4 regions of the Streptomyces sp. NPDC048416 genome follow, and region 4 is predicted to be linked to each of the others. Evidence: riboswitches for the same ligand, from Rfam matches in the RefSeq annotation. Region 4 holds a riboswitch; each other region holds the start of a gene.

Region 1 (6,888 bases), on a different contig from region 4:
CATCTTCATGTGCAGGGTGTAGTCGCGCAGGGCGACGGGCGCGTCTTCCGGCTGGACCAGGTTCACGCCCACGAACCCGCCGAGCCGTTGGCGTACGAGCTCGAAGCCCAGGATCTGCTCGGCGAACACATGGCGGGGTTCCTGGGCGCGCAGCACCTGGTAGTCGAAGCGGATCGCGACCGCGCACGCCTTCTGGGCGGTGCGGGTTGCGCAGTGCAGGAGTGTGCGGTGCTCGCGTACGGCTCGGTCGGTGTCGATGGCGGCCTGCCGGACCAGGGCCTGGAACCCGGGGTCCCCGGTCAGGGTGGCACGGAACTCCGCGAGATCACCCGCGTCGGGGTCCGTGAGGTGGATGCGGTCGACGAGCTGGTGCAGCGCTCCGGCCTGCGGGGTGACAAGGGTCTCCAGATAGCCGCTGTGTTCTCCGGCCGCGGCACGGGCCGCCTCGGCGAGCATGTCCGCATCGTGACCGGTCTCGGCCTCCCCGAACTGTGCGAACGTGTCGAAGAAGTGGTCGTGTCCGGGCTGGGGGTCGCCGTCGGGCGGCAGGGGAAACCCTCGCATCGACCACGCCCGGACCACGCCCCGCCGGAACGGGCCCGGCGTCAGGGCATCTTCGGCGGGGCGTTGTCCGGCGGCGCAGGGCCGGGGCCCGGGTGTGACGACGTAGGTCGCCGTGCCGATGCACTTGCCGTCCCGCGCCGCGTAGCCGATCAGCGACTCGGCACGTACCGCGCCTGCCAGGTGGTGGTGCAGGTCGCCGCCCTTGGGCAGGTCCGCCAGAAAGCGCCGCAGGTCTTCTGGCGAGTCGGCGACGCGCGCCAAGTACGCCTGTGTACGGGCCTGTTCGCCGACCGCTTCACCCTGCCGCGGTGGAACGGCCGCCGCGGGCAGCACTCCCGCGGCCATGCCGAGGGCCGTTGACGCGGCCACCACCGACCACCGGCTCGCGAGCCACTTCCGCATGGTCCGTCCCTCTTCTCGTGCACGCGGGGTCACACCCGGGCAGCATCACACCACGGGGCACCCGGAAGACCCCTTTGCCCCGCCGGACGCCGCACTTGTCGGACGGCGGGGCCGCGGGACACCGGACGTCAGGACCGCCGGACTGCCGTACTGCCGGGCCGACCGAATTGCCGGGGCGGGGCCCCTGCCGGCCTTGGCTGCTTCGGCGGATCCGTCCGCACACGCATGCCGATGAACCCGGTGTCCGGGAGCCCGCTCAGTAAGGTGAGGAGGAAAACGGAAGGGGGACGTCCGGATGGTTCAGGTCCGCGTGCTCGCGCTCGATTTCGTCGGCACCCTGGCCGGTCATGGACCGGCGCCCGACGGCCAGTTGGTGGCCCGGGTGCTGCGGGCCCTGCCCGGAGCGGTGGTCCCGGACATCTTCGCCGCCCGGTTCGACCACGTCACGCGCCGATCCCGCTCGGGCGACGGCTCCCCGGGGGCCCACCATTCGTTCGCCTCACGCCTGCGCCGCGCCGCCGATGACTGCGGCGCCGCCGTCCCGGACCTGCGACTCGCGGTCGAGGCGGTGTTCACGGCGGTCCCCGACGCGCGGGTCGACCCGCGGGCGGCGCGGGCGCTGCGGGATCTGCGCGCGAGCGGACTGGCCTGCGTGCTGGCCTCCAACACCGACCGCCCCGAGCCGGTACGCCTTCGTACGCTGCGGGCAGCCGGGATCGCCCACTGTTTCGACGCGCTGGTGCTGTCCAGTTCGCTCGGCATCCGCAAGCCGGACGCCCGCTTCTATGCCGCGGTGACGCGGGCCGCGGGCTGCCCGCCGGAGAACATCCTGTTCGTCGGCGACAACGCGGAGAACGACGCCGCGGCTCCCCACCGCTACGGCATGTCCGCCGTTCTCATCACCTCACTGCCACGCCCGGCAGCGCTGCCGGGGCCCATCGCCACACTCGGACACGTCGGTGATCTGCCCGCCCACCTGAACCGCCTTGCGCAGCAAGCGCGTTGAGGCCGGCGGCGCGCAGGGCGGGTTTGCCATCCTGAACACCCCCGTGCGCCGTCATTGCCCGATGTCCTCGTTCCACAATGCGCGGTGTGTCGCGATGAACTGCGTCATCATGCTCACGCATTCCGGGTCGTCGAGCACCACGATGTCCACTCCGTGCCCGGCCAGCCATTCCTGGCCGCCCCGGAATGTCTCGTCCTCACCCACGATGACACGTGCCATACCGAACTGCCGTACAAGGCCGCTGCAATACCAGCAGGGGGACAGCGTGGTCACCATGGTCGTGCCCCGATAGGACCGCTGCCTTCCCGCGGCACGGAAGGCGGCGGTCTCCGCGTGCAGGGAAGGATCGTCCTGCTGTACGCGCAGATTGTGACCGCGCCCCAGGAGTGTGCCGTCGGCGCCGTAAAGCGCGGCGCCGATCGGGATGCCGCCTTCCGCGAGGCCTGCCCGCGCCTCTTCGAGGGCCGTCGCAAGCCATCGCGCGGCCAGGTCCCGCGTCATGGGCTGCACGTGCCGCTCCCCCGTCCCGGTGGCGTGTCCACTCCGCGCGGCTCCGCGCCGTCCTGATGACGTGTCCGGGCGTCCCTGCGCCCCCGCGCCCGGTCCCCGGTCGTGCCGTTCCGGCCGTTGCGGTAGACGTGGTGGTCGTCGATGACGTCGTGGCGCCGGAAGGCGGCCGCGAGATCGGCACCGCCGAGCACGAGGTCTCGACCCGCTTGCGCCTTGAGCGCTTCGCTCTCCTCCACCACGGCCTCGCGCTTGACGGTGGTGTTCCAGTCGGCCTTCTGAAGGGCACTCACCCACGAAAAGATACGCCGCTCGGCACCCGCCTTGGCCGGAGCGACGCCCCGAGCCCCCGGCCGAAGAGGTCGCCCTGCGCCTGCACCCGGCGCTCATCGGTGTGGGTGAGCTTTCCGTACGCGTGGGTCAGCGTCCCGCCGACCGGCTTCGCGCGGGGCTGCTCGCAGGTGCCTGACAGAGAGAGCCGATCAGGCCCGGCAGCCGACTCTCGTCGAGGTAGCGGGCCATGCGTCTCAACTCCGTTGCGGGTGAGCGTTGTTCACCGGCCGCATTGAGCAACTGCTCACGCCCCACGGCCCGTTGCTCACGCACAGCGGTGTTGGCGACGGGGTCGGCGACTCGGCGGACGTTCCCCACGTGAGCCCCTTGGGTAGCGGGACGCCAAAACGGGCCCTACGTGCTACCACCGGTGGGGTCGTGGGGCGAAGGCACAACAGGCAGCCAGCAGGGCACGGGCATCGGCCGCAGCGATCAGGGCCTCCCCCGTCCACCATGAAGGACCGTGCCGCCCCCGCGAAGCAACGGGCTTTCGGTCAGGGCCTGTTGGCGCCAGGCGCCGGGGGCGCCACCAGGGTGCGGGCCGCCTCCTCGACCGTGGCGGCCGGCCGGATCAGACCGTCGAGTCCGCCCGCCGCGAGGACCCGGAGATGCCAGGGTCGTACGCACACCACACCGAGCCGGCCGCCGCGCTCGCGGATCCTGCGATGGGCCCGGCAGAGCAGGGTGAGGGCGGCACAGTCGAAGAAGTCCACGGCCCGCAGGTCCACGATCACGCGGGCGCCGGGCGGCTGTGTCGCCGCGTCGAGATGGCGCCGCACGTCGGGCGCGGTGGCCAGGTCGACCGTGCCCAGGACCTCGACGACCGTGGCGCCCCGCATGAGGTGGGTCCTGGCATTGCGGCATCGCTCCGGGAGAAGCCCCGGCGATGCGGGGGCCGGTACGGATGGCCGAGCGGTGGTTCCCATGGCAGCAGCTCCCGGTCCAGCAAGGACCCCCGCCGGTACGGAGGTGCACGGTCATCGGGCAGTCACCGTGGTCCCGGGGTGACGCACTACCACCCTAGGAAAAGGCCCGCATGCAGAAACGTACAACCTTCAAATTGTTCACCCCGGGGGGTGAACGGAATTTGCGGCGGCCCCGTTTGAACGCCCCAAGCGGGGTGCGGGGCCCTCGCGACGGCCGCGAGACGCCGGAGCGAACCGCGCCCGGCAGACGGCCGGTGGGGGCCGTACTGCCGGGCGGGCGGCGCCGGGGCGACCCGGACACCCTGCCTGCGGCCGGGAGGAGCGCCCGGCCGCAGGGGCTGTCTCAGAGACTGCCTCAGTAGGCGCCGAAGACGTTGTCGATCGACCCGTACGTCTTGGCGGCGTAGTTGCACGCCGCGGTGATGTTCGCGATCGGGTCGTAGAGGTCCGTGGACGTGCCCGGCACGTGGAACGCCGCGAACGTGGGCTGGATGACCTGGAGGAGACCCTTGGAGGGGGTGCCGGCCACGGCGTTGGAGTCCCAGTTGTTGATGGCCAGCGGGTTGCCCGAGGACTCGCGCATGATGTTGCGGTAGATGCCGTCGTACGTGCCGGGGATGCCGTGCTGGGCCATGACGGCCAGCGACTGCTTGATCCAGCCGTCGAGGTTGTTGGCGTACGACGTCGTCGTCGCGGCGGTCAGGGTGGTCGACCGTGCGGAGCGGTCCGCGCGGTCGTCCGAGGCATCCCGCGCAGCAGGGGCAGCGGCCGCCTTGGCCGGACCGCTCAGGGTGAGCCGGAGACCCGGGTGGATCACGGCGGGGTTGCCGCCGATGACGCCCCGGTTGTCCTGGTACAGCTGCTTCCAGCCGCCGCTCACGTGGAGGGTGTCGGCGATCTTGGCCAGCGAGTCACCCTGGACGACGGCGTAGCTCGTGGCCGCCTTCGCCGTCGTGACCGGCTGGGCGGCAGCGACGACGCTCGCCACGGTGGCCGAGTGGACCGTCGCGGGAGCGGCGGTGGCGGTGGTCGCACCGATCACCGGCATGGCGAGTACGGCACCGCCGGTGCCGGCGGCGGCGAGGCCCCGGGTGAGCGAGTTGGACTTGGGGCGGCGGTGCTTGCCCTTTGCAGGCATGGTGATGTCCTCTCCTTCGCCTGCGAGGTGAGCTGTCGGGTTCGGACGGGAGATGTCCGGTCGTGCTGCACACGACTTCACCCCAGCCGTTCCGGAATCCGGACCGGCGGCTTACCTGGGTCCCCCGCTCCTGCCATACGTGTGTGGGAGGTTCCGGACGGTGGCAGGATTCGGCGTTCCATCCGGATTGACGGTGAACGTAAACGAATGGACCGAGGAGAAACAAGGTGGGAATTCAATGAAGGCCGCCCGGGATATTGATCCACCGAAATCGGCACGCCTCCGTCGCTTGATCGAATTCCTCAACTCTCTTGTAAACGAACGGAAATGGCCCTGCGGACTCCACTGACACACCGTCCGGTGAGTGACCCAATTCACTTGCCCTTCGGGGAACCGTACGGGCTGGTATCAAAAGTGGTGAGGTTCGCCCAATAGCCCCAATTGGGACATTGTCCCGGCCGTGACAGGAAATCCCATAGCGTTCCATTTCGGACACAAGGGCATATTGCCGTGCACCCGGTGCCCTGCCCGGGCGACAAAGGTGGCGCTGCTGCCCGGGCACCAAAGCGGCGCGGCCCCGCCGTCACTTCGAGATCATGCTCACGGCCCGCACACCGGGGTGACCGTGGCCCTCGGAGCCAGGGCACTAGGGGGTGTCTGGTGGATCAGGGTCGGTCAGGGTGCGGCGCCTGGTGCGGTGCATCGCAAGGCGCCGGAACGTCGTGATAGCGGAGCTATCGGGGCGTTTCGGCAACGCCGCGAGGTGCCGTGCCAGGCGCCGCACCCCCGGCCATGATCCACCAGACACCCCCTAGGCCTCGATGTCGCGCTGATCGACTGGGTCGGCGACGCCCGGACCGGCGCCCAGGTGCGCGAGCGGCTGACTGCGCGGGGTGTCGACTTCGCCCCGCCGATCTCCCCGGCCGGCACAGATCTCCTCCACACCTGGGACGGACTGGCCGACCACCACCGGGAGTTCGCCCTGTGTACGGCGCCCGGGGTCACGGTCCCTCGTACGGGAAAGGCTTCTGGCGGCCGGTCAGATCGCCTGAGACCATCTCGGAATGCGCTGCGTAACATCACGAACGGTCCATCAGAACCACCCTTCCGTGCCGGACCACTCGCAACACGACCGAGGATGAACATGAACGACATCAATGAATTCAAGAACATTTCCCCGACCACGCTCGCCGACCTTCTGGGACGCGAGCAGGTCATGGATATCGGAATTCGCCCTCTCTGGTCCCCCATTCCGCGCCTCGCCGGGCCCGCGTTCACGGTCCGCTGTCCCGCGGGCGACAATCTCATGCTGCACGCGGCCATCCACCGCGCCGAGCCGGGTTCGGTCATCGTCGTCGAATCGGGCGATCTGGACTACGCGCTCGCCGGTGGCAACGTGTGCGCCGTGGCCCAACGCCGGGGCGTCGCCGGGTTCGTGGCCGACGGGCTCATCCGTGACCTCGCCGAGGTGCGCGAGTTGGGCTTTCCCGTCTTCGCCCGGGGCGTCATTCCCGTCCCGGGGGCCAAGAAGGCCGTCCGGCCGCTCAACGCCCCGGTGCGCTGCGGCGGAGTGCTGGTGGAGGCGGGCGATCTCGTGGTGGCCGACGAGGAGGGGGTCGTCGTCACGCCGCGGGCCCGTGGGGAGCAGGTGCTCCTCGACGCCCGGCGCAAGCTCGCCATGGAGGCCGACGAATCACTCGACGCGTGGGAAGCGGCGCACCGTGGCCGCATCGACGAGCTCCTGAAGCAGGGCGGCTTCGAGGGCTGAGCGCACACGCGCCAACTGGGCGTCTGGCGCGGTCCGTTGAGGGCCAGGTGGGGGTGTCAGCGGTCGGTGCGCCGACGATGCTCGCCATCCACCGCGCCCCCGGGCCGGCCGGTCCGTCGGGCCGGCCGGGCGGCGAACGGCGGCGGGGTCAGACCGTGCCCACCTCACGCACGAGTTCCAGACTCAGGACGCGGTCCAGGTGGGCGAAGGTCTCGAACTTGGCGCCCTCCGGCACCTCGGGCGC
Region 2 (6,888 bases), on a different contig from region 4:
TCGAGCATGGAGAACAGGCCGCACGCGGCGAGGCCGGCGAACACGGCTGACGTACCGGCCCCGCCGGCCCGGCGCACACAGCGGGTAGTGCAGGCGCCGTCGCGGATTGTCAGTGACCCTCGTTAGGGTCGTCCCGTGTCCTTCGAGTCGCTTCCGCACCGCCCGCACCCCGGGCAGGCGCCCCAGCAGCCCGGCCAGGCCGTCGCGGCCCGGCCGGTCCCGGCGTGCGCGGACGAGCCCCGGTTCGACAAGGTCCCGCCGGACCGGTCGAAGTGGCGCTACCGGCCGCGCCGCGACTTCTGGCGTTCCAAGGCGGTCCGCGCGGGCGCGCTGATCACCCTGCTCGCCCTGTGCGGCCTGGTGATCCTCGCGCTCGTACGGGAACAGACGGGCACCGAGGGGTTCCTGGTGGGGCTCGGGCTCGCGGTGCTTCCGGTGCCGCTGCTCGCGGCGGCGTTCCGCTGGCTCGACCGCGTCGACCCCGGCCCGTGGCGCAATCTCCTGTTCGCCCTGGCGTGGGGCGCCTGCGCCGCCGCCCTGGTGGCGATCATCGCCAATTCGTTCGCGACCCGGTGGATAGCCACGGCCACCGCCGACCCCTCCTCGGCCGATCACCTGGGCGCGAGCGTCATAGCGCCCATCGTCGAGGAGAGCGCGAAGGCGGCGGCCGTCCTGCTGCTGTTCCTCTTCAGGAGGCGCTGCTTCACGGGCATCGTCGACGGTGTCGTCTTCGCCGGTTTCACCGCGACCGGCTTCGCGTTCACCGAGAACATCCTGTACTTGGGCAACGCGTTCGGTGAGGACCAGGCCAGCCACAGCGCGGGCCTGACGTCCACGACGGCCGCGACCTTCTTCGTGCGGGTCGTCATGTCCCCGTTCGCGCACCCCCTGTTCACCGTCCTGACCGGCATCGGCTTCGGCCTCGCCGCGCTCTCGCCGCCCGGCAGGCGGCTGCGCCGCACCGCGTTCCCGCTGCTCGGCCTGGTGCTCGCGATGGGCATGCACGCCCTGTGGAACAGCTCGGCCCTGTTCGGGGTGTACGGGTTCTACATCGTGTACGGGGCGGTCATGGTGCCGGTGTTCGGGCTGCTCACCTGGCTGGCGATCTGGAGCCGGCAGCGCGAGTTGCGTACGGTCGCCGCCGAGCTGCCCGCGTACGCCGCGGCCGGCTGGCTGGGGCCGGTGGAGCCGCTGGCGCTGTCCTCGATGCGGGCCCGTGCGACGGCCCGGGACTTCGCGCACCACCGCTTCGGCGGGAAGCGGGCGGCGCGTGCGGTCGCCGAGTACGAGGCGTTCGCGACCGCCCTCGCCTTCCTGCGCCACCGTGCCTACCGCAGCGCGGGCGCCACGGGTCCCGGGCCCGATTTCGCGGCACGCGAGCAGGAGCTGCTCCACCATCTGTGGGAGCGCAAGCCGGTCGCAGGCCCGGCGCTGCTGTACGCGGCGGGAGCGTCGGGCCGGATCTGGATGCCCCCGCAGCCGGGCCCGCCGCAGCCGTACACCCAGCACCCGCAGTACGTTCCGCACCCGCAGTACGTCCCACACCCGCAGTACGCCCCGCACCCCCAGCACGCCCCGCACCCGCAGTACGCCCCGTACGGGCAGCCGGGCCCGGCCGGGGACCCGGCGCGGCGCGGCCCCCACAACCCCTATCTACGCTGACGCGGCTACGCTGACGCGGCGGTCAGTTCCGAGAGCTGCGCGTCGGTGAGCTCCAGGTCGGCGACCGCGAGCAGCGCCGGGACCTGCTCGACGGTGCGGGCCGACGCGATGGGCGCGGCGACGGTGGGTCGCGCGGCGAGCCAGGCCAGCGCCACCGTGGCGATCTCGGCGTCGCGTTCCTGGGCGATCCGGTCGAGCGCGGCCAGCACCTTGCGGCCCCGCTCGGTCTCCAGATGCTTGCCCGCGCCCGTCGCCCGCGCGCTGTCCACGGCCTGGCCCGGACGGTACTTGCCGGTGAGGAAGCCGGAGGCGAGTGCGAAGTAGGGCACGGCGGCCAGACCCGCGCGCGAGGCGGTGTCCTGGAGCACGCCCTCGTAGGTGCCGCGGGAGACCAGGTTGTAGTGCGGCTGGAGCGCCACGTACTTGGCCAGGCCCTCGCGGTCGGAGAAGTCCAGGGACTCCCGCAGCCGCTCGGGGGTGATGTTGGAGGCGGCGATCGCGCGGACCTTGCCGTCGCGCACCAGCTGGTCGAGCGCGGTGACGATCTCCTCGACGGGCACGGAGGTGTCGTCGAAGTGTGTGTAGTACAGGTCGATGTAGTCCGTGCCGAGCCTGCGCAGGGACTCCTCGGCGGCGGCCTTGATCGTGGTCGCGGCCAGCCCTTCGTAACGGGGGTGGGCGCCGACCTTGGTGGCGATGACCACGTCGGCCCGGTTGCCGCGCGCGGCCAGCCACTTCCCGATGATCGTCTCGGACTCGCCGCCGGAGTTGCCGGGGGCCCACTTGGAGTAGGCGTCGGCGGTGTCCACGAAGTTGCCCCCACCGGCGGTGTAGGCGTCCAGGACGGCGAACGACTGGTCCTGGTCGGCGGTCCAGCCGAACACGTTGCCGCCGAGGGCGAGGGGAAACACGGAGAGATCGGAGCTGCCGAGCGCACGAAGAGAGGTCATGGCGACAGCAACTCCCGCACGGGGCCAGGTATTCCGCGCCTCGCCCTCTCCTGGCAGCCCCTCCAGAGACACGCGGAACAACGGGAAAAGCGACGGGGATTCGGGGGCGCGAGGAACTGCGAGACAGCCAAGCCACCCACGACCCGCACCGGCACTGGCACCGGCACCCGCACCGGCGCCGGCACCGGCACCGGCACCGACGGCACCCGCACCGGCGTCACACCGTCACACCGTCACGGCTTGAGCCCCTTGGACCGAAGCCAGGTCATCGGATCGATCCCCGTACCGGAAGGCGCATGCACCTCAAGGTGCAGATGCGGCCCCGTCACGTTCCCCGTCGCACCGACCCGCCCCACGACCTCCCCCGTCGTCACCTTCTGCCCCGCGCCGACGGCGATCGACGACTGGTGGCAGTACCAGAGCTCGCTCCCGTCCTCGAGCGTGATGACCGTCCGGTACCCGTACGCCCCCGCCCACCCCGCCGACTTGACCGTCCCGGAGTGGATCGCCTTGAGCGGGGTGCCCGTGGGCGCGGCGAAGTCGAGGCCGGTGTGGTGGCCGGACGACCACATCGAGCCGGCCTCGCCGAACGTGGAGGTGATCGTGTACGAGCCCACCGGCAGGGAGTATTCGGCGGCCAGCTCCGCCAGCCGCGCCTGTTCCGCCTTCTTCGCCGCGGCCTCCTCGGCCGCCTTCTTCTCGGCGGCGGCCTTCGCGGCCTCGGCGGCGGCCTGGACCTTGGCGGCCTCCTGCTTGGCCTTCGCCTCGGCCGCGGCCTTCTGGGCCGCCGCCTTCTCCGCGGCGGCCTTCGCCTCGGCGACGGCCGCGGCCTTCTGCTGCCCGGCCTGCTGGAGGATCCGGGCGCGCAGTGCCTCCCCGGCGTCGGTGGCGCCCCCTTCGGCCTCGCTGGTGGAGAGCCCGGCCATGCTCAGCGGCGCAGCGGCGATCTTCCGGTCGGCCTCGGCGGCCGCGGTTTTGGAGGCGTCCCCGTGCGCGTCCACTCCCGTACCGCCGTGCGCGTCCGCTCCCGTACCGCCGTGCGCGTCCGCTCCCGTACCGCCGTGCGAGAGGAGTGCGCCGACGCCCGGCAGCGAGCCGAGGTCGGGCAGGCTCCCCGCGAGGGAGTCGGGCAGGGATATGGAGACGGGCGGTTTGCTCTGCGCGGTGGCCATGCCGCCCGCGCCGACCGCCGCGATGACCCCCACGCCGAGGACGGTGGAGCTGCGGGCGAGGCCGCCGCGCTGCTTGGCCACCCGGTGCCGGCCGCGAACCGCGCGTACGGACTCCTCGGTCGGGTCCCACTCCTCCCAGCTCTCGTCCTCGCCGGGCGCGTCCCCGTAGAGCGCGGCCCCAGGAGGCAGGGGAGTGTCGAGAGCAGGGTCGTTGGACGCCACGAAGGCGCTCCTTTCCTTCCTTCTCGCCTACCGGGTCAGCGGTGGGGGTCCCTAGGCCGTTAGGGCCCTGGAGGAGGGTTCGGAGCAGGAAGGTCTCCTACGAGCGCCCATGGCGGATGCCCGATTCGCCCCAAGTTGGTGGTCCCCCGGCTCCCTTGCGGGATTCGGCGCATGCGCACGGTGCCGCCTTGGCGACGGCTGGTACGACCGCGCTGCGTTATCGAACGTTAATAGAAGGCGGGGGTTGATTCCAAGCCGTTCCCCACTGATCGTTAACGGCCATGGCCCGGACTTAGCGCCCACTGCCGGGGCAAACCGGTCGAGTTCACGCCCCCTCGGAGCCACACCCGCCGCACCCGCATTCTGACGGAGTGTCAATTGTTATGCGCAGGGAGACCCTTCGCGCACCCACCGTGACCCCGCGCCACGGCGGCGGCCCTACTTCACGATCCGGACCGTGCGCCGCCGCTCGGGCTGGCCCTCGGCCGGGCGGGCCACCGCGAGCAGCGCCATGTCGTCGCTCGCGCCGCCGCCCGTGTAGCGGCGTACGTCGTCGACGAGCGCGTCCAGGACCTCGTCCGGGCCGGGGAAGATCGCGCCGCGCAGCCGTGCGCCGGGGTTGTAGAAGATGCCCTGGGCGTCGCGCGCCTCGGAGAGCCCGTCGGTGTAAAGGAGCAGCGTCGAACCGGGCGGGAAGGGGCGCAGCTCGGCCCGGTCCGGCCACACGCCGAGGTCCGACATGCCGAGCGGCAGTGCGGGTTCGGCCGGCACGATCGCGTCCAGGGATCCGTCCGGGTGCAGCAGGAACGGCTCGGGATGGCCCCGGTTCACCGTGCGTACGGTGCCGTCGCCGCGCGGGATCTCGGCGAGCAGCGCCGTGGTGAACCCCTCGACCGCGTCGAGCCGGTCGCGCCGGGTGCCCTCGCGGGCCAGCGCCCGCTCCAGGCGCTGGGTCACCGCCTCCAGGGAGGACTCCTGCTCGGCCGCCTCCCGGAACGCCCCGATCACCACGGCGACGGCCTCGACCGCCTGGAGCCCCTTGCCGCGGACGTCGCCGACGATGAGCCGGACCCCGTACGGGGTGTCCTGCACGGCGAAGAGGTCTCCGCCGATGAACGCGTCCGCCTGCGCCGCCTCGTACCGCGCGGCGACGTGCAGGCCACCGATGCGGGACGCGGGCGTGGGCAGCACGGCGCGCTGCGCGGTCTCGGCGATGACACGGGCCGATGCGAGCCGTTCACCACTGCGGCGCAGGATGCTGTTGATGACGAGGGCGAGCGCGCCGACCGTGAGCACGGTGAACAGCTCGCTGGCGCCTTCGCCGAGGTTGGGGAGGTCGTGTATGAACCAGAGCAGCACGACGGCGAGCACCGAGCCCATGCCGACGGCGGCGGTGCCACGGCCCGAGTAGAACGGGGCCGCGGCGACCGGGGCGCCCGCGAAGAGGGCGGCGGCCGTCAGGTCGGGCGGGGTCGAGGCGTCGAAGGCGAAGCCGACGACGACGAGGAGTACGGGTAGCGCCCGTACCAGGCGCCCGTCGCCTTCTGCTCGCTGCCGCACCCGTCCAGACTGCCCCGTCCCGGCCCCGACGTCGACTCGGACGCGCCCAAGCGGGGCGTCGGGCGCGGCGGATCAGTACGGGCGCGGGGGCACGAACCCCGCCCGCTCGGGGCCGGCCCGCACGGTTCACCAGGGCTCGGCCCGGGCGGTCCACCAGGGGCTCGGCCCGCACGGTCCACCAGGGCTCGTCGGCTCGCACGGTTCACCAGGGGCTCGGCCCGGGCGGTCGAGGGCGGCGGCAGCACTGCGGGCCCGGACACGTCCGCCGTCCCACCCGGTCAAGCGCGGCGGCAGCGCTGCGGGCCCGGACGCGTACGGGGGCAGGTTCCCCTGGTGTGGCGGTGGTGGACGACGCCCTGATCCGGCACGCACGGCGGCTCGGCCCAGCCGCCGCGTTCGGGGCGGCAGCCCGCGGGGACCGCCGAGGGGCGGACCGGCACCCGCCGGCCGGCGGGCACGGGCCGGGGTCCGGGCCCGGGGCCCTTCCCGCCCGGCTCCTGGCAGCCACCCAGGACGAGTACGCAGAGCACGAGCGGGAGCAGCACGGCACGCACCCTCCGCCACGTTCCGCACCCGCCCGTCGCCCCGCCGCGCCCGCGCCCCCACTCGTGCCCACTCACCACCTCGCCCCCTCCCTCATCCCGCGAGGCCCACCATGACTCATCGCGCACGCGAGACTACTGGGCGCACACACCCCCGGCGGCCGGGGCGTCGGGGAGGTGGCGCTCCGCGTACACCGTCAGGGCGTCCCGCACGAAGGCCGCCGTGCCCTCGCCGTGCCGGTCGTAGGTGGCGCCGAAGCGCGGGTCGTCGACGTACATCCGGCCGAGCCCGATGACGTAGGACCTGCTGACGCTCGTGGTGGCGGACAGCCAGGCGACGTGGCGCCCGGCGATGTCCTGCGCCACGTCGCCGTCGGCGGCCAGGCCGTCCCCGCGGGCCAGGCCCCAGTCGCGGGCGATGTCGTCGTGTTCCCGCTGGAAGCCCTTCTTCTCCTCCTCGGTGAGCGAGCGCCACCAGCGGTCGCTCTTCTCGTACGCGTCCCGCCCCCAGCGGCGGCTCACCTCCTCCTCGTACTGGGTGTGATCGAAGCCGTCGAACACTTCCTCGGCCATGAGCTCCATTCCCTTCCCGGTCTTGTGCAGGGTGGTCCGCACGGACGCGATCTGCCGCGCGATGCGCGCACGCTCCTGTTCGAGGAGGCGCAGATGGGTGCGCAGGGCGGCCGACGGATCGCGTTCGCCCTCCAGGACCTCGCCGATCACGGGCAGCGAAAGCCCCAGCTCCCGAAGGAGCAGAATCCGCTGGAGCCGGACCAGGGC
Region 3 (6,888 bases), on a different contig from region 4:
GAGGCCGGGTTGATCCGGCAGGTCGACCGGGGCAACAGCCGGATGGCAGGCCTGCGCCGGGCCGACATCGAACAGCGGTTTCCTGGACTGCTGGGCATCGTGGCAGCCGAGCCGGAGGAGTGAGCTCAGGAGCGGGACAGGTCCCCTTCACGCCGGCATCCTGACGCACGCGCGCGTCAACGCCGCGTCCACGGCAGACGCGACGTCCGCAAAAGCCGGCCGGTGGAGAGCGCCAGGAGCCCGGATCCCCAAACCGTCCGGCAACGCCGCAGGTCAAGCGCTTGCACGTGTCCCAGGCGTTGCGACAGGACATCGTGACGGAGACGGTGTCGGCGGCGCCGGCCATGACGAGGAAGGCCAAACCGACCCACGGGTTGGGCGGCAGTCCGAACAGCGTCAGCGAGTCGCCCCAGGCGGCGGATCCCCTTGGCTGCTGGGTGCGGGCCCGCATGCGCATCTTCAGCCCGTCCGGCGTTTGAGGACGAGCGCCGTTCAGGCGCGGCGGGGTGTGGGGCGGAGCGACAGGGTGTTGGTTGCGCTCCTTGGCTGCTGGGTGCGGGCCCGCATGTGCATCCTCAGCCCGTCCGGCGTTTGAGGACGAGCGACCTCAAGGTGCGAACGGGGTGTGGGGCGGAGCGACAGGGTGTTGGTTGCGCTCCTTGGCTGCTGGGTGCGGGCCCGCATGCGCATCCTCAGCCCGTCCGGCGTTTGAGGACGAGCGACCTCAAGGCGCGTTCGGGGTGTGGGGCGGAGCCCCAGGGGGTGGGGCGGGGGTGGCCCGGGCGCGGGATACGGTCGGGGCGTGCAGGACGACGCCCCCCTTCCCCCCGCCCCCGAACTCTTCACCTGGGAGTTCGCCACCGACCCCTACCCCGCGTACGCCTGGCTCCGCGAGCACGCCCCCGTGCACCGCACCCGGCTGCCCAGCGGGGTGGAGGCCTGGCTTGTGACGCGGTACGGGGACGCCAAGCAGGCCCTCGCCGACCAGCGGCTCTCCAAGAACCCCGCCCATCACGCCGAGCCGGCCCACGCCAAGGGCAAGACGGGCATTCCGGGTGAGCGCAAGGCCGAGCTGATGACGCATCTGCTCAACATCGACCCCCCGGACCACACCCGCCTGCGCAGGCTCGTCTCCAAGGCGTTCACACCCCGTACGGTGGCCCAATTCGCGCCCCGCGTGCAGGAGTTGACGGACCAGCTCATCGACGCCTTCGCGGCGAAGGGCGAGGCCGACCTCATCCATGAGTTCGCCTTCCCGCTCCCCATCTACGCCATCTGCGACCTGCTCGGCGTCCCGCGCGAGGACCAGGACGACTTCCGCGACTGGGCCGGCATGATGATCCGCCACGGTGGCGGGCCGCGCGGTGGCGTCGCCCGCTCGGTGAAGAAGATGCGCAACTACCTCGCCGAGCTCATCCACAAGAAGCGCGAGAACCCCGGCGACGACCTCATCTCGCGGCTCATCGAGGCCAGCGACCACGGCGAGCACCTGACCGAGAACGAGGCCGCCGCGATGGCCTTCATCCTGCTCTTCGCCGGGTTCGAGACGACCGTCAACCTGATCGGGAACGGGGTGTACGCCCTGCTGCGCAACCCCGGCCAGCGCGAGCGCCTTCAGGCCTCGCTCGACGCGGGCGAGAGCGACCTCCTGGAGACCGGTGTCGAGGAACTGCTGCGCTACGACGGCCCGGTCGAGCTCGCGACGTGGCGGTTCGCGACCGAGGCGCTGACACTGGGCGGCCAGGACATCGCGGCCGGCGACCCCGTCCTCGTCGTGCTCGCCGCCGCCGACCGCGACCCGGAGCGCTTCGAGGACCCGGACACGCTCGACCTCGGCCGGCGCGACAACCAGCACCTCGGGTACGGCCACGGCATCCACTACTGCCTCGGTGCGCCGCTCGCGCGACTGGAGGGACAGACCGCGCTCGCGACTCTGCTGCGCCGCCTTCCTGACCTGCGCCTCGCGGTGGAACCTGACGATTTGCGCTGGCGCGGCGGGCTCATCATGCGTGGACTGCGCACCCTGCCGGTCGAGTTCACACCGCCCGCGGACAACCGGAATTCCGCCGTCACCTGACACACCGTCAAGACTGTGACTTTTACGTGATCGCGGTGCCATCGACTTGTGACAGGCGTTCGAGTACGGCTACGTTCACCGTTCATTCGGCTCAGCAGTCACACGGAAGGCCTTCTTCATGCGCTCCGGGAATGGACGGCATCGTCGACCCCGCCAGGCACCCGCCCTCGTCGTAGCGGCAGGAGTGACCGGGTCCGCCATCGCGCTGCCCCTGCTCGCCGCGACCGGCGCGAGCGCCGCGGACGCCGGCACCTGGAACCAGGTCGCCTCCTGCGAGTCCGGCGGAATGTGGAGCGCCGACTTCGGCAACGGTCTGTACGGCGGGCTCCAGCTCTCGCAGGCCACCTGGGAGGTGTACGGCGGCAACGAGTACGCCCAGCGCGCCGACCTCGCGAGCCGGGCGCAGCAGATAGCCGTCGCCGAGAACGTGCTCACGGCCAAGGGCCCGAGCGCCTTCGCGAGCTGTGGCACCAGCGCCGGGCTCGCCAAGGGCGGCGGCTCGGCGAACGTCGATCCGGGCGTGCCGGACGCGCCGGACGGAACGGCGTCGTCCCTGCCGTCCATCCCGGGCGTCCCCACCGCCCCCGCGACCGGGACGCCCGACGCCACACCGACGCAGGACGGCACCGGCCAGGCCACGCCGTCCACGGACGCATCGAAGCCGAGCGGGCCGGCCAAGTCCGCCACCCCGTCCGCCTCCACGTCGGCGAGCCCCGGCAAGCACCGCGGGACGCCGGCGCCGGAGGAGAGCACGGGCGCCACCGCGCCGCAGACGCCGCCCGCCCGGACCGGCTCCGCCGCCGAGAACGGCGCGGGCGACTCGACGGACGGCCGCGACGCGGGACGGCACGCCTCGCGAGGTGACGGCGCCTCACGCGAGACGGGCAACACGCCTGCGGCGAGCGGCGCCTACACCGTCCGGCCCGGCGACAACCTCTCGGTCATCGCCGACGCGAACAAGGTCCAGGGCGGCTGGCCCGCGCTCTACCACGCCAACGAGCAGCTGATCGGCACCGACCCCAACCTGATCCTGCCTGGCCAGAGCCTGGACCTGAAGGACGTGACGGCCGCCAGGGCGACCCCGGGCGCCACCTCGGCGACCCCGGACGCCACCTCGGGCTCCGCCCCGGCCACCACGGCGGACTCCACCCCGAACTCCACCCCGAAACAGGGTTAGTTCGAGGGCGTATGTCCGTTCTGTGCAAGTGAGACATGGGTCTCTTCGCCTCAACTGGCGTGTCCTGTCTGCCCGGTCCGTCCGTCCCGCCCCTCACCTGCGGAAACATCCCTTCTGTAACCGCAAGTAAGGGGGATTTCTCCCCGATGTGCGTCTTTGAACATTGGCGGGGCGTGTGTTTTCGTCGGACTCGCTCGTCACCGCGAGCCCCGTCAGCCGAGCACGCCGAATCCTGCCGTCGGCCGATGGGAACAGTCGACGCTTATGCGCCGTAGGCAGGAGCGGGGGACCCAAGGTAAGTGCCGGGCCCGGCAGTTCGACAGGACTGCCGAGAACGGCTTGGGGTGAAGACGGGCGCATCGACGCTCGGCCGGGCAGCTCACGCCCGAACCCGACAGCTCACCTCGCAGGCGTCGGTGAGGAGAACTCCATGCTGCTTTCCGGCAAGGGCAAGCACCGCCGCCCGTCCAAGGCCGTCCGTGTCGCCACGCTGGCCGGTGTCACCGGTGCCGCTGTCGCCGCCCCGCTGATGGCGGCCGGCTCCGCCAGCGCCGCCTCCGTGCAGACCTGGGACGCCGTCGCCCAGTGCGAGTCCGGCGGCAACTGGTCCATCAACACCGGCAACGGTTACTACGGTGGCCTCCAGTTCTCGAACTCCTCCTGGGCCGCCGCCGGCGGCACCCAGTACGCCTCGCGCGCCGACCTGGCCACCAAGGGTCAGCAGATAGCCGCCGCCGAGAAGCTGCTCGCCATCCAGGGCCCGGGTGCCTGGTCCTGCGCCGGCGCCGGCAACTTGACGTCGGGTGGCGCCAAGGCCGACGTGGACACCTCCGGCTCGTCCTCTTCCTCCTCGAAGGCCGCCAAGCCCTCGAAGCCGAAGAAGCAGGCCCAGCCGCAGCAGAAGTCGCAGAAGTCCGAGCGCACCGAGTCCGCGCCGGCCAGCCGCAGCGAGCAGCGCAGCGAGCCGGTCAAGCAGGGCGACGGCGAGTACACGGTCAAGTCCGGCGACACCCTCGGCACCATCGCGAACGCCAACGGCGTCAAGGGCGGCTGGGAGAAGGTGTTCGACCTGAACAAGGACATCGTCAAGGACGCGAACCTGATCTTCCCGGGCCAGAAGCTCCACCTCGGCTGAGTCCGGCCGACCCCCAGGCCGCCCCGGCCCGGCGCGCGTTCCCCCGTACGCGCCGGGCCGGGGCTTCGCCGTTACCGGGCAGTAGTGTTGTGGTCCTTTGCCCGGGAATCCAGGCCATTGGGCCCTTTTTCGTCCCAGGACGCGGGCACCCGGCCGGTCTGGGCCCCGGAGCCGGTTAGGCTCTTGTCGCAAGGCGAAGCGACCCCGCATGTCCCTTGCACTGCTTGCGTCACATCTAGCGTCACATCCCAGAAGGAGATGCTCGTGCCGTCCATCGACGTCGTCGTAGCCCGGGAAATCCTGGACTCCCGAGGCAACCCCACGGTCGAGGTCGAGGTCGGCCTCGACGACGGCAGCACCGGCCGTGCTGCCGTCCCGTCGGGCGCCTCCACCGGTGCCTTCGAGGCCATCGAGCTTCGTGACGGCGACCCCAACCGCTACGGCGGCAAGGGTGTCGAGAAGGCCGTCCTCGCCGTCATCGAGCAGATCGGCCCGGAGCTCGTCGGCTACGACGCCACCGAGCAGCGCCTGATCGACCAGGCCATGTTCGACCTGGACGCCACGGACAACAAGGGCTCGCTCGGCGCCAACGCCATCCTCGGCGTCTCGCTCGCCGTCGCGCACGCCGCCTCCGAGGCCAGCGACCTGCCGCTGTTCCGTTACCTCGGCGGCCCCAACGCGCACCTGCTGCCCGTCCCGATGATGAACATCCTCAACGGTGGGTCGCACGCCGACTCCAACGTCGACATCCAGGAGTTCATGATCGCCCCGATCGGCGCGGAGTCCTTCTCCGAGGCCCTTCGCTGGGGTGCCGAGGTCTACCACACGCTCAAGGGCGTCCTGAAGCGCAAGGGCCTGTCCACCGGCCTCGGCGACGAGGGCGGCTTCGCGCCGAACCTGGAGTCCAACCGCGCCGCCCTCGACCTCATCCTTGAGGCCATCAAGGAAGCCGGTTACGCCCCGGGCAAGGACATCGCGCTCGCGCTCGACGTCGCCGCCTCGGAGTTCTACAAGGACGGCACGTACGAGTTCGAGGGCAAGTCCCGCTCGGCCGCCGAGATGACCGAGTACTACGAGGAGCTTGTCTCCGCGTACCCGCTGGTCTCCATCGAGGACCCGCTGTACGAGGACGACTGGGCCGGCTGGAACACCATCACCTCGCGTCTGGGTGCCAAGGTCCAGATCGTCGGTGACGACCTGTTCGTCACCAACCCCGAGCGCCTGGCCCGCGGCATCGAGGAGGGCTCCGCCAACGCCCTGCTCGTCAAGGTCAACCAGATCGGTTCGCTGACCGAGACCCTGGACGCCGTCGAGCTGGCCCAGCGCAACGGCTTCAAGTGCATGATGTCCCACCGCTCGGGCGAGACCGAGGACGTCACCATCGCCGACCTCGCCGTCGCGGTGAACTGCGGCCAGATCAAGACCGGCGCCCCGGCCCGCTCGGACCGCGTCGCCAAGTACAACCAGCTCCTGCGCATCGAGGAGATCCTGGACGACGCCGCGGTCTACGCCGGCCGCTCCGCGTTCCCGCGCTTCAAGGGCTGAGCAGCATCACCGGCTGAGCAGCGTCACCGGCTGAGCAGCATCAACGGCTGACGCCCTAGGGGGTGTCTGGTGGATCATGGCCGGGGGTGCGGCGCCTGGCACGGCACCTCGCGGCGTTGCCGAAACGCCCCGATAGCTCCGCTATCACGACGTTCCGGCGCCTTGCGATGCACCGCACCAGGCGCCGCGCCCTGACCGACCCTGATCCACCAGACACCCCCTAGCCAGTCGTCCGTACGTCCCCGGCCGCGGTCCCGTACCGTGTCCGGGGACGTACGTGTGTGACGGGGAGGCGGGACAGCGATGGGCAACGACGCCAAGGTCAAGGACCGCGACCGGTTCTCCACCGCGGCCCGGCTCAAGGTGCTCGGCGAGCAGACGGCGGCCCGCGTCTACCGCTCGCAGAGCAGACGGCAGGCCCGCCGCTCCCGGCTCACCGGCCGCGCGGCGCTGCTCGCCCTCGTGATGTGCTCGCTGATCGTGGCGCTCGCCTACCCGATGCGGCAGTACGTCTCGCAGCGCGCCGACATCTCCGACCAGCGGCGCAAGGCCGCCGACGCGCAGAAGTCGGTCGAGAAGCTGCGCGACGAGAAGGCGCGTCTCCAGGACGACGCGTACATCGAGCGGCTGGCCCGCGAGCACCTGCACATGCAGTTCCCCGGGGAGACCGCCTTCACCGTCGTCGACCCGGAGGCGGCCGCCAAGCACCGTGAGGACAAGGGCGCGACCGGCCGCGCCTGGCACTCCAACCTCTGGGACGGCGTCGACAAGGCCGACCGTTCCGCCCACTGACCACCGCTAGCGATAGAGACACCCCCAGGCATGGAAACGCCCCCGCCCCAGACCGACCGCACCGAGCCCACCGACGCGGACATCGCCGCCTTCAAGCAGCAGCTCGGCCGCCCGCCGCGCGGTCTGCGCGCGATCGCGCACCGCTGCCCCTGCGGCAACCCG
Region 4 (6,888 bases):
GGTGAAAAGGCCGATCCGGCCCCCGGCCGGCGACTCGGGCGCGAGTGAGGCGTTGAGCCGCACGTCGGGCGCGGTGTTGATGATCCCGAACGCGTTGGGGCCGATCAGGCGCATCCCGTACGAGCGGGCCTGGCGCACCAGGGCGCGCTGGCGCTCCCTGCCGGACGGGCCGCTCTCCGCGTAGTCGGCCGCGAGGACGACGAGGCCCTGGACGCCGTGTTCGCCGCAGTCGGCCACGGCCTGCGGCACCCGTTCGGCGGGCACCGCGATGATCGCCAGGTCGACCGGTTCGCCGATCGCACCGACGGAGGGGAAGGCGGGCACGCCGTCGAGTTCGCGCTGTTCCGGTCCGAGCGCCCGGTTCACCGCGTAGGCGCTTCCCGTGAAACCGGCGTCCAGGAGGTTGCGCAGGACCGTGCGGCCGACCCCGCCGGGGGCGCGGCCGGCGCCGATGACCGCGACCGAGCCGGGCGCGAGCAGGCGCTGCACGGACCTCGCTTCGGCGCGGTGTTCCCTGGCCCGCTGCACGGCGAGCGATTCGGCGGTGGGCTCAAGGTCGAGCGTGAGATGGACCGAGCCGTCCTCGAAGGACCGCTTCTGCTGGTAGCCGGCGTCCGTGAACACCTTGATCATCTTGTTGTTCGCCGGGAGCACTTCGGCGGCGAACCGCCGGATGCCGCGCTCGCGGGCGACCGCCGCGATGTGTTCGAGGAGGGTGGAGGCGACGCCCCGGCCCTGGTGGGCGTCCTGGACGAGGAAGGCGACCTCGGCCTCGTCGGCGGGCGCGGAGGACGGCCGGCCCTGTGCGTTGATCCGGTCGTAGCGGACGGTCGCGATGAACTCGCCGCCGACGGTGGCCGCGAGGCCGACCCGGTCGACGTAGTCGTGGTGGGTGAAGCGGTGGACGTCCTTGGCGGACAGCCTCGGATAGGGGGCGAAGAAGCGGTAGTACTTCGATTCGTCCGAGACCAGCTCGTAGAAGGAGACGAGCCGGTCGGCGTCCTCGGGGTTGATGGGTCTGATGCCCGCGGTGCCGCCGTCGCGGAGCACCACGTCGGCCTCCCAGTGGGCCGGGTACGCGGGGTCGGACGCCGTCGTCATACCGGAAGCGTACGGGTCGCGGGCCCGTACGGGGCGGGGCAAGGTGGCAAGGAGCGACCGGCGGCGCACCGGGGCCGAGGGTCGGCAGGAGCACCGCGCACCCCATGAGAGACTGGTCTAGACAACCGTCAGAGATTTCGAAGGGCAACACCATGGCTGAGCGCCGCGTCAACGTCGGCTGGGCCGAGGGCCTGCACGCCCGCCCCGCGTCCATCTTCGTCCGTGCCGCCACGGCCGCCGGAGTCCCCATGACGATCGCCAAGGCCGACGGCAACCCGGTCAACGCCGCGTCCATGCTCGCGGTGCTCGGTCTGGGTGCGCAGGGCGGCGAGGAGATCGTGCTGGCCTCCGACGCCGAGGGCGCGGACGCCGCGCTCGACCGGCTGGCGAAGCTGGTCGCCGACGGCCTGGAAGAGCTTCCCGAGACCGTCTGATCCGGCAGAACCACCCGCACGAGGGCCGCTGATCCCGCACGACACGGGACAGCGGCCCTCGTCGTTCCCTGGGCGCCGGTCGCAGGACGTCGCGCTGCCCCGTCGCGGCGCGAATCGCGAAATGCCGCGCGGTCCGTCGCGGCGCGGATCGGGGGACGTCGCACGATCCCATCGCGGCGCGGATCGGGGGACGTCGCGCGGTCCCGTCGCGGCGCGGATCGGGGGGTGCCGCGCGGCTCCCTCACGCCCTTCGCCGACGGCGTCGCGCGCGTCCTGGATGGGGCAAGTCGCTCTCCCCGGTGGACGGCGAAGGCCCCCGGCGGGTGCCGGGGGCCTTCGGGGTGCGCGCGGTGGCGCCGCGGGCGTCGGGACGTCTCAGACGTTCACGCCGTGCGAGCGCAGGTAGGCGACCGGGTCGATGTCCGAACCGTACTCCGGGCCGGTGCGGGCCTCGAAGTGCAGGTGCGGGCCGGTGGTGTTGCCGGTGTTGCCCGACAGGGCGATCTGGGTGCCCGGCTCCACGGACTGGCCCACGGAGACCTGGATGACCGAGAGGTGGCCGTACTGGGTGTACGTGCCGTCGTGCATCTTGATCACGATGTTGTTGCCGTACGCGCCACCGGGGCCCGCTTCGACGACGGTGCCAAGACCCACCGCGTGCACCGGGGTGCCGATGCCGGCGTGGAAGTCGATGCCGGTGTGGCTGCCGGAGGACCACAGCGATCCGCCGGTCTTGTAGCCGGTGGACACATAGCTGTTGGCTATGGGCGCGACGAAGGTGTTGAGCCGCTTGCGCTCGGCCTCACGCGCCGCGCGCTCCTTGGCCTCGCGGGCCTCCTGGGCCCGCTGCTCGGCCTTGCGCTGGGCAGCGGCCTCGGCCTCGGCCTTCGCCCGGGCCTTGACGGCCGCCTCCTTCTGCGCGTCGGCCTGGGCGCCCAGCTGGTCGGCCAGGGTGTCGCCGATGACGATGGCCTGGCTGAGGCCCGTGTCGGCGACGGCGCTCGGGGCCGCGACGGCCGGGGAGGCGAGGGTGCCTACGACTCCGGCGGTGGCGAGGGTGGCGATGCCCGCGATGTTCGCGCTGCGGCGCGTCATCCGGCTGGGCGCGCGGTGTTTCCCGGTGGCACGGGTGAACGCCATGGAGAGGCGGTGTCCTTTCCTTCCATCTCGCCTACCGGGTTAGCTGACGGGTTCGGAGCAGGAAGGTCTCCTACGGACTCCCCCGCGGGCGGAGGCGTCCGATTCACCCCAGGGACTGAGTGGGTCCCCGGCTCCCCTGGCTCGCGCCATTGGGGACTCGGCGATCACTGTCCGGTGCCGCGGATGCGACGGGTGGTGACGGACAGCGCGACTGACGCTAGACGGCTGATCTTTCAATCACCAAACAGACGCCGGTTTTTGTTGCGCACGCCACATGCCAGACGGGCAACCTCTCCAATAAACCGGACATATGGGGGGACCCCGGTGGCGTATGGCCACCGGGGTCCCGTTCGTCCCGGTCGCCCGGGTGCCTCAATCAGCCCGTGACGACGGTCACTTCACCGATTCCGAGTGCCTTGACGGGCTCCTCGATCCGGGCGGCGTCGCCCACGAGCACCGTGACGAGCCGGTCCGCCGGGAAGGCGTTGACGACGGCCGCCGTCGCCTCCACGGTGCCGGTCTCGGCGAGCTGCGCGTACAACTGGGCCTGGTAGTCGTCCGGCAGGAACTGCTCGACCTGGTCGGCAAGCGTCGCCGCGACGGCCGCGGCCGTCTCGTACTTGAGCGGCGCCACGCCGACCAGGTTCTGTACGGCGCTCTCCCGCTCGGTGTCGTTGAGACCCTCCGCGGCGAGCTTGCGCAGCACCGTCCACAGGTCGTCGAGCGCGGGCCCGGTGTTCGGGGTGTCGACCGAGCCGCTGATGGCGAGCATCGCGGCGCCGCCGTCGGGACCCGAGCGCAGCACCTGGCCGAACGCGCGGACCCCGTAGGTGTAGCCCTTCTCCTCGCGCAGGACACGGTCAAGGCGCGAGGTCAGGGTGCCGCCCAGGCAGTACGTGCCGAGCACTTGGGCCGCCCAGACCCGGTCGTGCCGGTCGGCACCGATGCGGCCGATGAGCAGCTGGGTCTGCACGGCACCGGGCCGGTCCACGATGACGACCCGGCCGGTGTCGTCGGCGGTGATCGGCGGGACGGGGCGCGCCTTCGCGGTGTTGCCGGTCCAGGCGCCCAGGGTGTCCGCGAGGATCGCGTCGAGGTCGGTGCCCGACAGGTCGCCGACGATGACGGCGACGGTCGTCGCGGGACGCACGTACGCCTCGTAGAAGGCGCGCACCGCGGCCGCGTCGATCGCGGCGACGGTCTCCTCGGTGCCCTGGCGGGGGCGGGAGATGCGCGTGGTGGCCGGGAAGAGCTCCTTGGAGAGCTGCTTGGCGGCGCGGCGGGCCGGGTTGGCCTGCTCGTGCGGGATCTCGTCGAGCCGGTTGCGCACCAGGCGCTCGATCTCGGAGTCGGCGAACGCCGGGGCCCGCAGCGCGTCGGCGAGCAGCGAGAGCGCCTTGGGCAGCCGGGAGACCGGCACTTCGAGGGAGACCCGGACGCCGGGGTGGTCGGCGTGCGCGTCGATGGTGGCGCCGCACCGCTCAAGCTCGGCGGCGAACTCCTCGGCCGAGTGCTTGTCGGTGCCCTCGGTCAGGGCGCGCGCCATGATCGTGGCGACGCCGTCCAGGCCCTCCGGCTCGGCGTCCAGGGGGGCCGCGAGGAAGATCTCGACGGCGACGACCTGCTGGCCCGGCCGGTCGCAGCGCAGCACGGTCAGGCCGTTGTCGAGCGTGCCGCGCTCGGGGGCCGGGAAGGCCCACGGCTTGGCGGCGCCCGCGGTGGGCTGCGGGTGGAATTCCATGGTCACGACAGCGTCCGTCACTGGGCCGCCTCTTCCTCTTCGTTGCCTGCCTCGGGTGCCGCGGTGGGCTCGTACACCAGGACCGCCCGGTTGTCGGGGCGCAGGGTCGCCGCGGCGACCGCCTTCACCTCGTCGGCGGTGATCTCCAGGACGCGGTCGACCGCGGTCAGGGCGAGCTGCGGGTCGCCGAACAGCACGGCGTAGCGGCACAGTTCGTCGGCGCGGCCCGCCACCGTGCCGAGCCGGTCCAGCCATTCGCGCTCCAACTGGGCCTGGGCGCGCTCCATCTCCTCCGCCGTGGGGCCCTCGGCGGCGAACCGGGCCAGCTCCTCGTCGACCGCTGCCTCGATGTCGGGGACCTCGACGCCGCCGGACGTCTTGACGTCGAGCCAGCCCAGCGAGGGGGCGCCGGCGAGCCGCAGCAGGCCGAAGCCCGCGGCGACCGCGCTGCGGTCGCGGCGGACCAGGCGGTTGTGCAGCCGGGACGACTCGCCGCCGCCGAGTACGGTCAGCGCCAGGTCGGCGGCGTCGGCCTCGCGGGTGCCGTCGTGGGGCAGCCGGTAGGCGGCCATCAGGGCGCGCGCCGGGACGTCCTCCTCGACGACCTCGCGCAGCTGCCCGCCGATGGTGCCGGGCAGCGCGCCGTCGCGCGGCGGCTGCTTGCCGTCGTGGGAGGGGATGGAGCCGAAGTACTTCTCCACCCAGGCCAGCGTCTGCTCGGGATCGATGTCGCCGACCACCGAGAGCACCGCGTTGTTGGGCGCGTAGTACGTGCGGAAGAACTGCCGCGCGTCCTCCAGGGTGGCCGCGTCCAGGTCGGCCATCGAGCCGATCGGGGTGTGGTGGTAGGGGTGGCCCTCGGGGTAGGCAAGGGCGGTCAGCTTCTCGAAGGCGGTGCCGTAGGGCACGTTGTCGTAGCGCTGGCGGCGCTCGTTCTTGACGACGTCGCGCTGGTTGTCCATCGACTCCTCGTCGAGGGCGGCGAGCAGCGAGCCCATCCGGTCGGCCTCCAGCCAGAGCGCGAGCTCCACCTGGTGGGCGGGCATGGTCTCGAAGTAGTTGGTGCGCTCGAAGCTGGTGGTGCCGTTCAGCGAGCCGCCGGCGCCCTGCACCAGCTCGAAGTGGCCGTTGCCGTGCACCTGCTGGGAGCCCTGGAACATCAGGTGCTCGAAGAGGTGGGCGAGACCGGTGCGGCCCTTGACCTCGTGGCGTGAGCCCACGTCGTACCAGAGGCACACCGCGGCGACCGGGGTCAGGTGGTCCTCGGAGAGCACCACGCGCAGGCCGTTGGCCAGCCGGTGCTCAGTCGCTGTCAGGCCGCCGGAGCCGGCTTGCGCTGTGGCCGTGTGACCCATGGGCATGTACGTCCCTTCGTATCCGATGTGCAGTACCGCAGTGTGAAGTACTGGCGGAGGAAGTCGTGAGTTGAGAAGTCCTGCCACTGTATGCAAGCGCGCGGGCACCTGGCGAAGTTCCCGGGTCGCGGTCGGCGTTGTCAGTGGGACGGTCCACAATGGTCGGATCCAGACCCGATCCGGTACGTGAAGGAGCAGCAGCCGCGATGGCCCGCCGCAGCACGAAGACCCCGCCGCCGCCCGACGACTTCGAGGAGCGGATCCTCGACATCGACGTCGTCGACGAGATGCAGGGCTCCTTCCTCGAGTACGCGTACTCCGTGATCTACTCGCGGGCCCTGCCGGACGCGCGGGACGGAATGAAGCCCGTCCAGCGCCGCATCGTCTACCAGATGAACGAGATGGGCCTGCGCCCCGACCGCGGCTATGTGAAGTGCGCCCGCGTCGTCGGCGAGGTGATGGGCAAGCTGCATCCGCACGGCGACGCCTCCATCTACGACGCGCTGGTGCGCATGGCGCAGCCGTTCTCCATGCGCCTGCCGCTGGTCAACGGCCACGGCAACTTCGGCTCGCTCGGCAATGACGACCCGCCGGCCGCGATGCGGTACACCGAGTGCAAGATGGCGGACGCCACGTCGCTGATGACGGAGTCGATCGACGAGGACACCGTCGACTTCGCCTCCAACTACGACGGCCAGGAGCAGGAGCCGGTCGCGCTGCCGGCCGCCTATCCGAACCTGCTGGTCAACGGCTCGTCCGGGATCGCGGTCGGCATGGCAACCAATATGCCGCCGCACAACCTGGGCGAGGTCATCGCCGCTGCCCGTCATCTGATCCGGCACCCCGAGGCGGACCTGGAGGCGCTGATGCGCTTCGTGCCGGGCCCCGACCTGCCGACCGGCGGCCGGATCGTGGGTCTGACGGGCATCAAGGACGCATACGAGTCGGGCCGCGGCACCTTCAAGATCCGGGCCACCGCCTCGGTGGAGAACGTGACGGCGCGCCGCAAGGGCCTGGTCGTCACCGAGCTGCCCTTCACGGTCGGCCCGGAGAAGGTCATCTCCAAGATCAAGGACCTGGTCGGTTCGAAGAAGCTCCAGGGCATCGCCGATGTGAA

The links. Region 4 has a riboswitch for cyclic di-AMP ahead of ACGFW5_RS08945 (M23 family metallopeptidase). Riboswitches for the same ligand answer to the same signal wherever they lie in the genome.
Region 1: another riboswitch for cyclic di-AMP. It lies ahead of ACGFW5_RS28415 (transglycosylase SLT domain-containing protein); the one in region 4 lies ahead of ACGFW5_RS08945 (M23 family metallopeptidase).
Region 2: another riboswitch for cyclic di-AMP. It lies ahead of ACGFW5_RS11465 (M23 family metallopeptidase); the one in region 4 lies ahead of ACGFW5_RS08945 (M23 family metallopeptidase).
Region 3: another riboswitch for cyclic di-AMP. It lies ahead of ACGFW5_RS29110 (transglycosylase family protein); the one in region 4 lies ahead of ACGFW5_RS08945 (M23 family metallopeptidase).

What each region holds. Positions count from the first base shown of each region.
Region 1 is NZ_JBICXU010000029.1:73,220-80,107, reverse strand. It holds gene ACGFW5_RS28440 (adenosine deaminase) at 1-966, opposite strand, end outside; gene ACGFW5_RS28435 (HAD family hydrolase) at 1,262-1,972, shown strand; gene ACGFW5_RS28430 (nucleoside deaminase) at 2,024-2,473, opposite strand; gene ACGFW5_RS28425 (hypothetical protein) at 2,470-2,772, opposite strand; gene ACGFW5_RS28420 (anti-sigma factor antagonist) at 3,307-3,738, opposite strand; gene ACGFW5_RS28415 (transglycosylase SLT domain-containing protein) at 4,094-4,876, opposite strand; cyclic di-AMP (ydaO/yuaA leader) riboswitch at 4,879-5,062, opposite strand; gene ACGFW5_RS28410 (RraA family protein) at 6,021-6,644, shown strand; gene ACGFW5_RS28405 (hypothetical protein) at 6,793-6,888, opposite strand, start outside.
Region 2 is NZ_JBICXU010000006.1:311,925-318,812, reverse strand. It holds gene trmB (tRNA (guanosine(46)-N7)-methyltransferase TrmB) at 1-50, shown strand, start outside; gene ACGFW5_RS11475 (PrsW family glutamic-type intramembrane protease) at 136-1,662, shown strand; gene ACGFW5_RS11470 (aldo/keto reductase) at 1,668-2,612, opposite strand; gene ACGFW5_RS11465 (M23 family metallopeptidase) at 2,846-4,006, opposite strand; cyclic di-AMP (ydaO/yuaA leader) riboswitch at 4,016-4,186, opposite strand; gene ACGFW5_RS11460 (PP2C family protein-serine/threonine phosphatase) at 4,445-5,566, opposite strand; gene ACGFW5_RS11455 (MerR family transcriptional regulator) at 6,244-6,888, opposite strand, start outside.
Region 3 is NZ_JBICXU010000031.1:35,454-42,341, reverse strand. It holds gene ACGFW5_RS29125 (ArsR/SmtB family transcription factor) at 1-123, shown strand, start outside; gene ACGFW5_RS29120 (cytochrome P450) at 803-2,077, shown strand; gene ACGFW5_RS29115 (transglycosylase family protein) at 2,196-3,254, shown strand; cyclic di-AMP (ydaO/yuaA leader) riboswitch at 3,512-3,682, shown strand; gene ACGFW5_RS29110 (transglycosylase family protein) at 3,685-4,389, shown strand; gene eno (phosphopyruvate hydratase) at 4,648-5,934, shown strand; gene ACGFW5_RS29100 (septum formation initiator family protein) at 6,238-6,726, shown strand; gene ACGFW5_RS29095 (DUF501 domain-containing protein) at 6,757-6,888, shown strand, end outside.
Region 4 is NZ_JBICXU010000005.1:146,236-153,123, reverse strand. It holds partial or broken gene ACGFW5_RS08955 (GNAT family N-acetyltransferase) at 1-1,101, opposite strand, end outside; gene ACGFW5_RS08950 (HPr family phosphocarrier protein) at 1,254-1,535, shown strand; gene ACGFW5_RS08945 (M23 family metallopeptidase) at 1,911-2,675, opposite strand; cyclic di-AMP (ydaO/yuaA leader) riboswitch at 2,689-2,848, opposite strand; gene ACGFW5_RS08940 (M16 family metallopeptidase) at 3,052-4,416, opposite strand; gene ACGFW5_RS08935 (M16 family metallopeptidase) at 4,434-5,771, opposite strand; gene ACGFW5_RS08930 (DNA topoisomerase (ATP-hydrolyzing) subunit A) at 5,978-6,888, shown strand, end outside.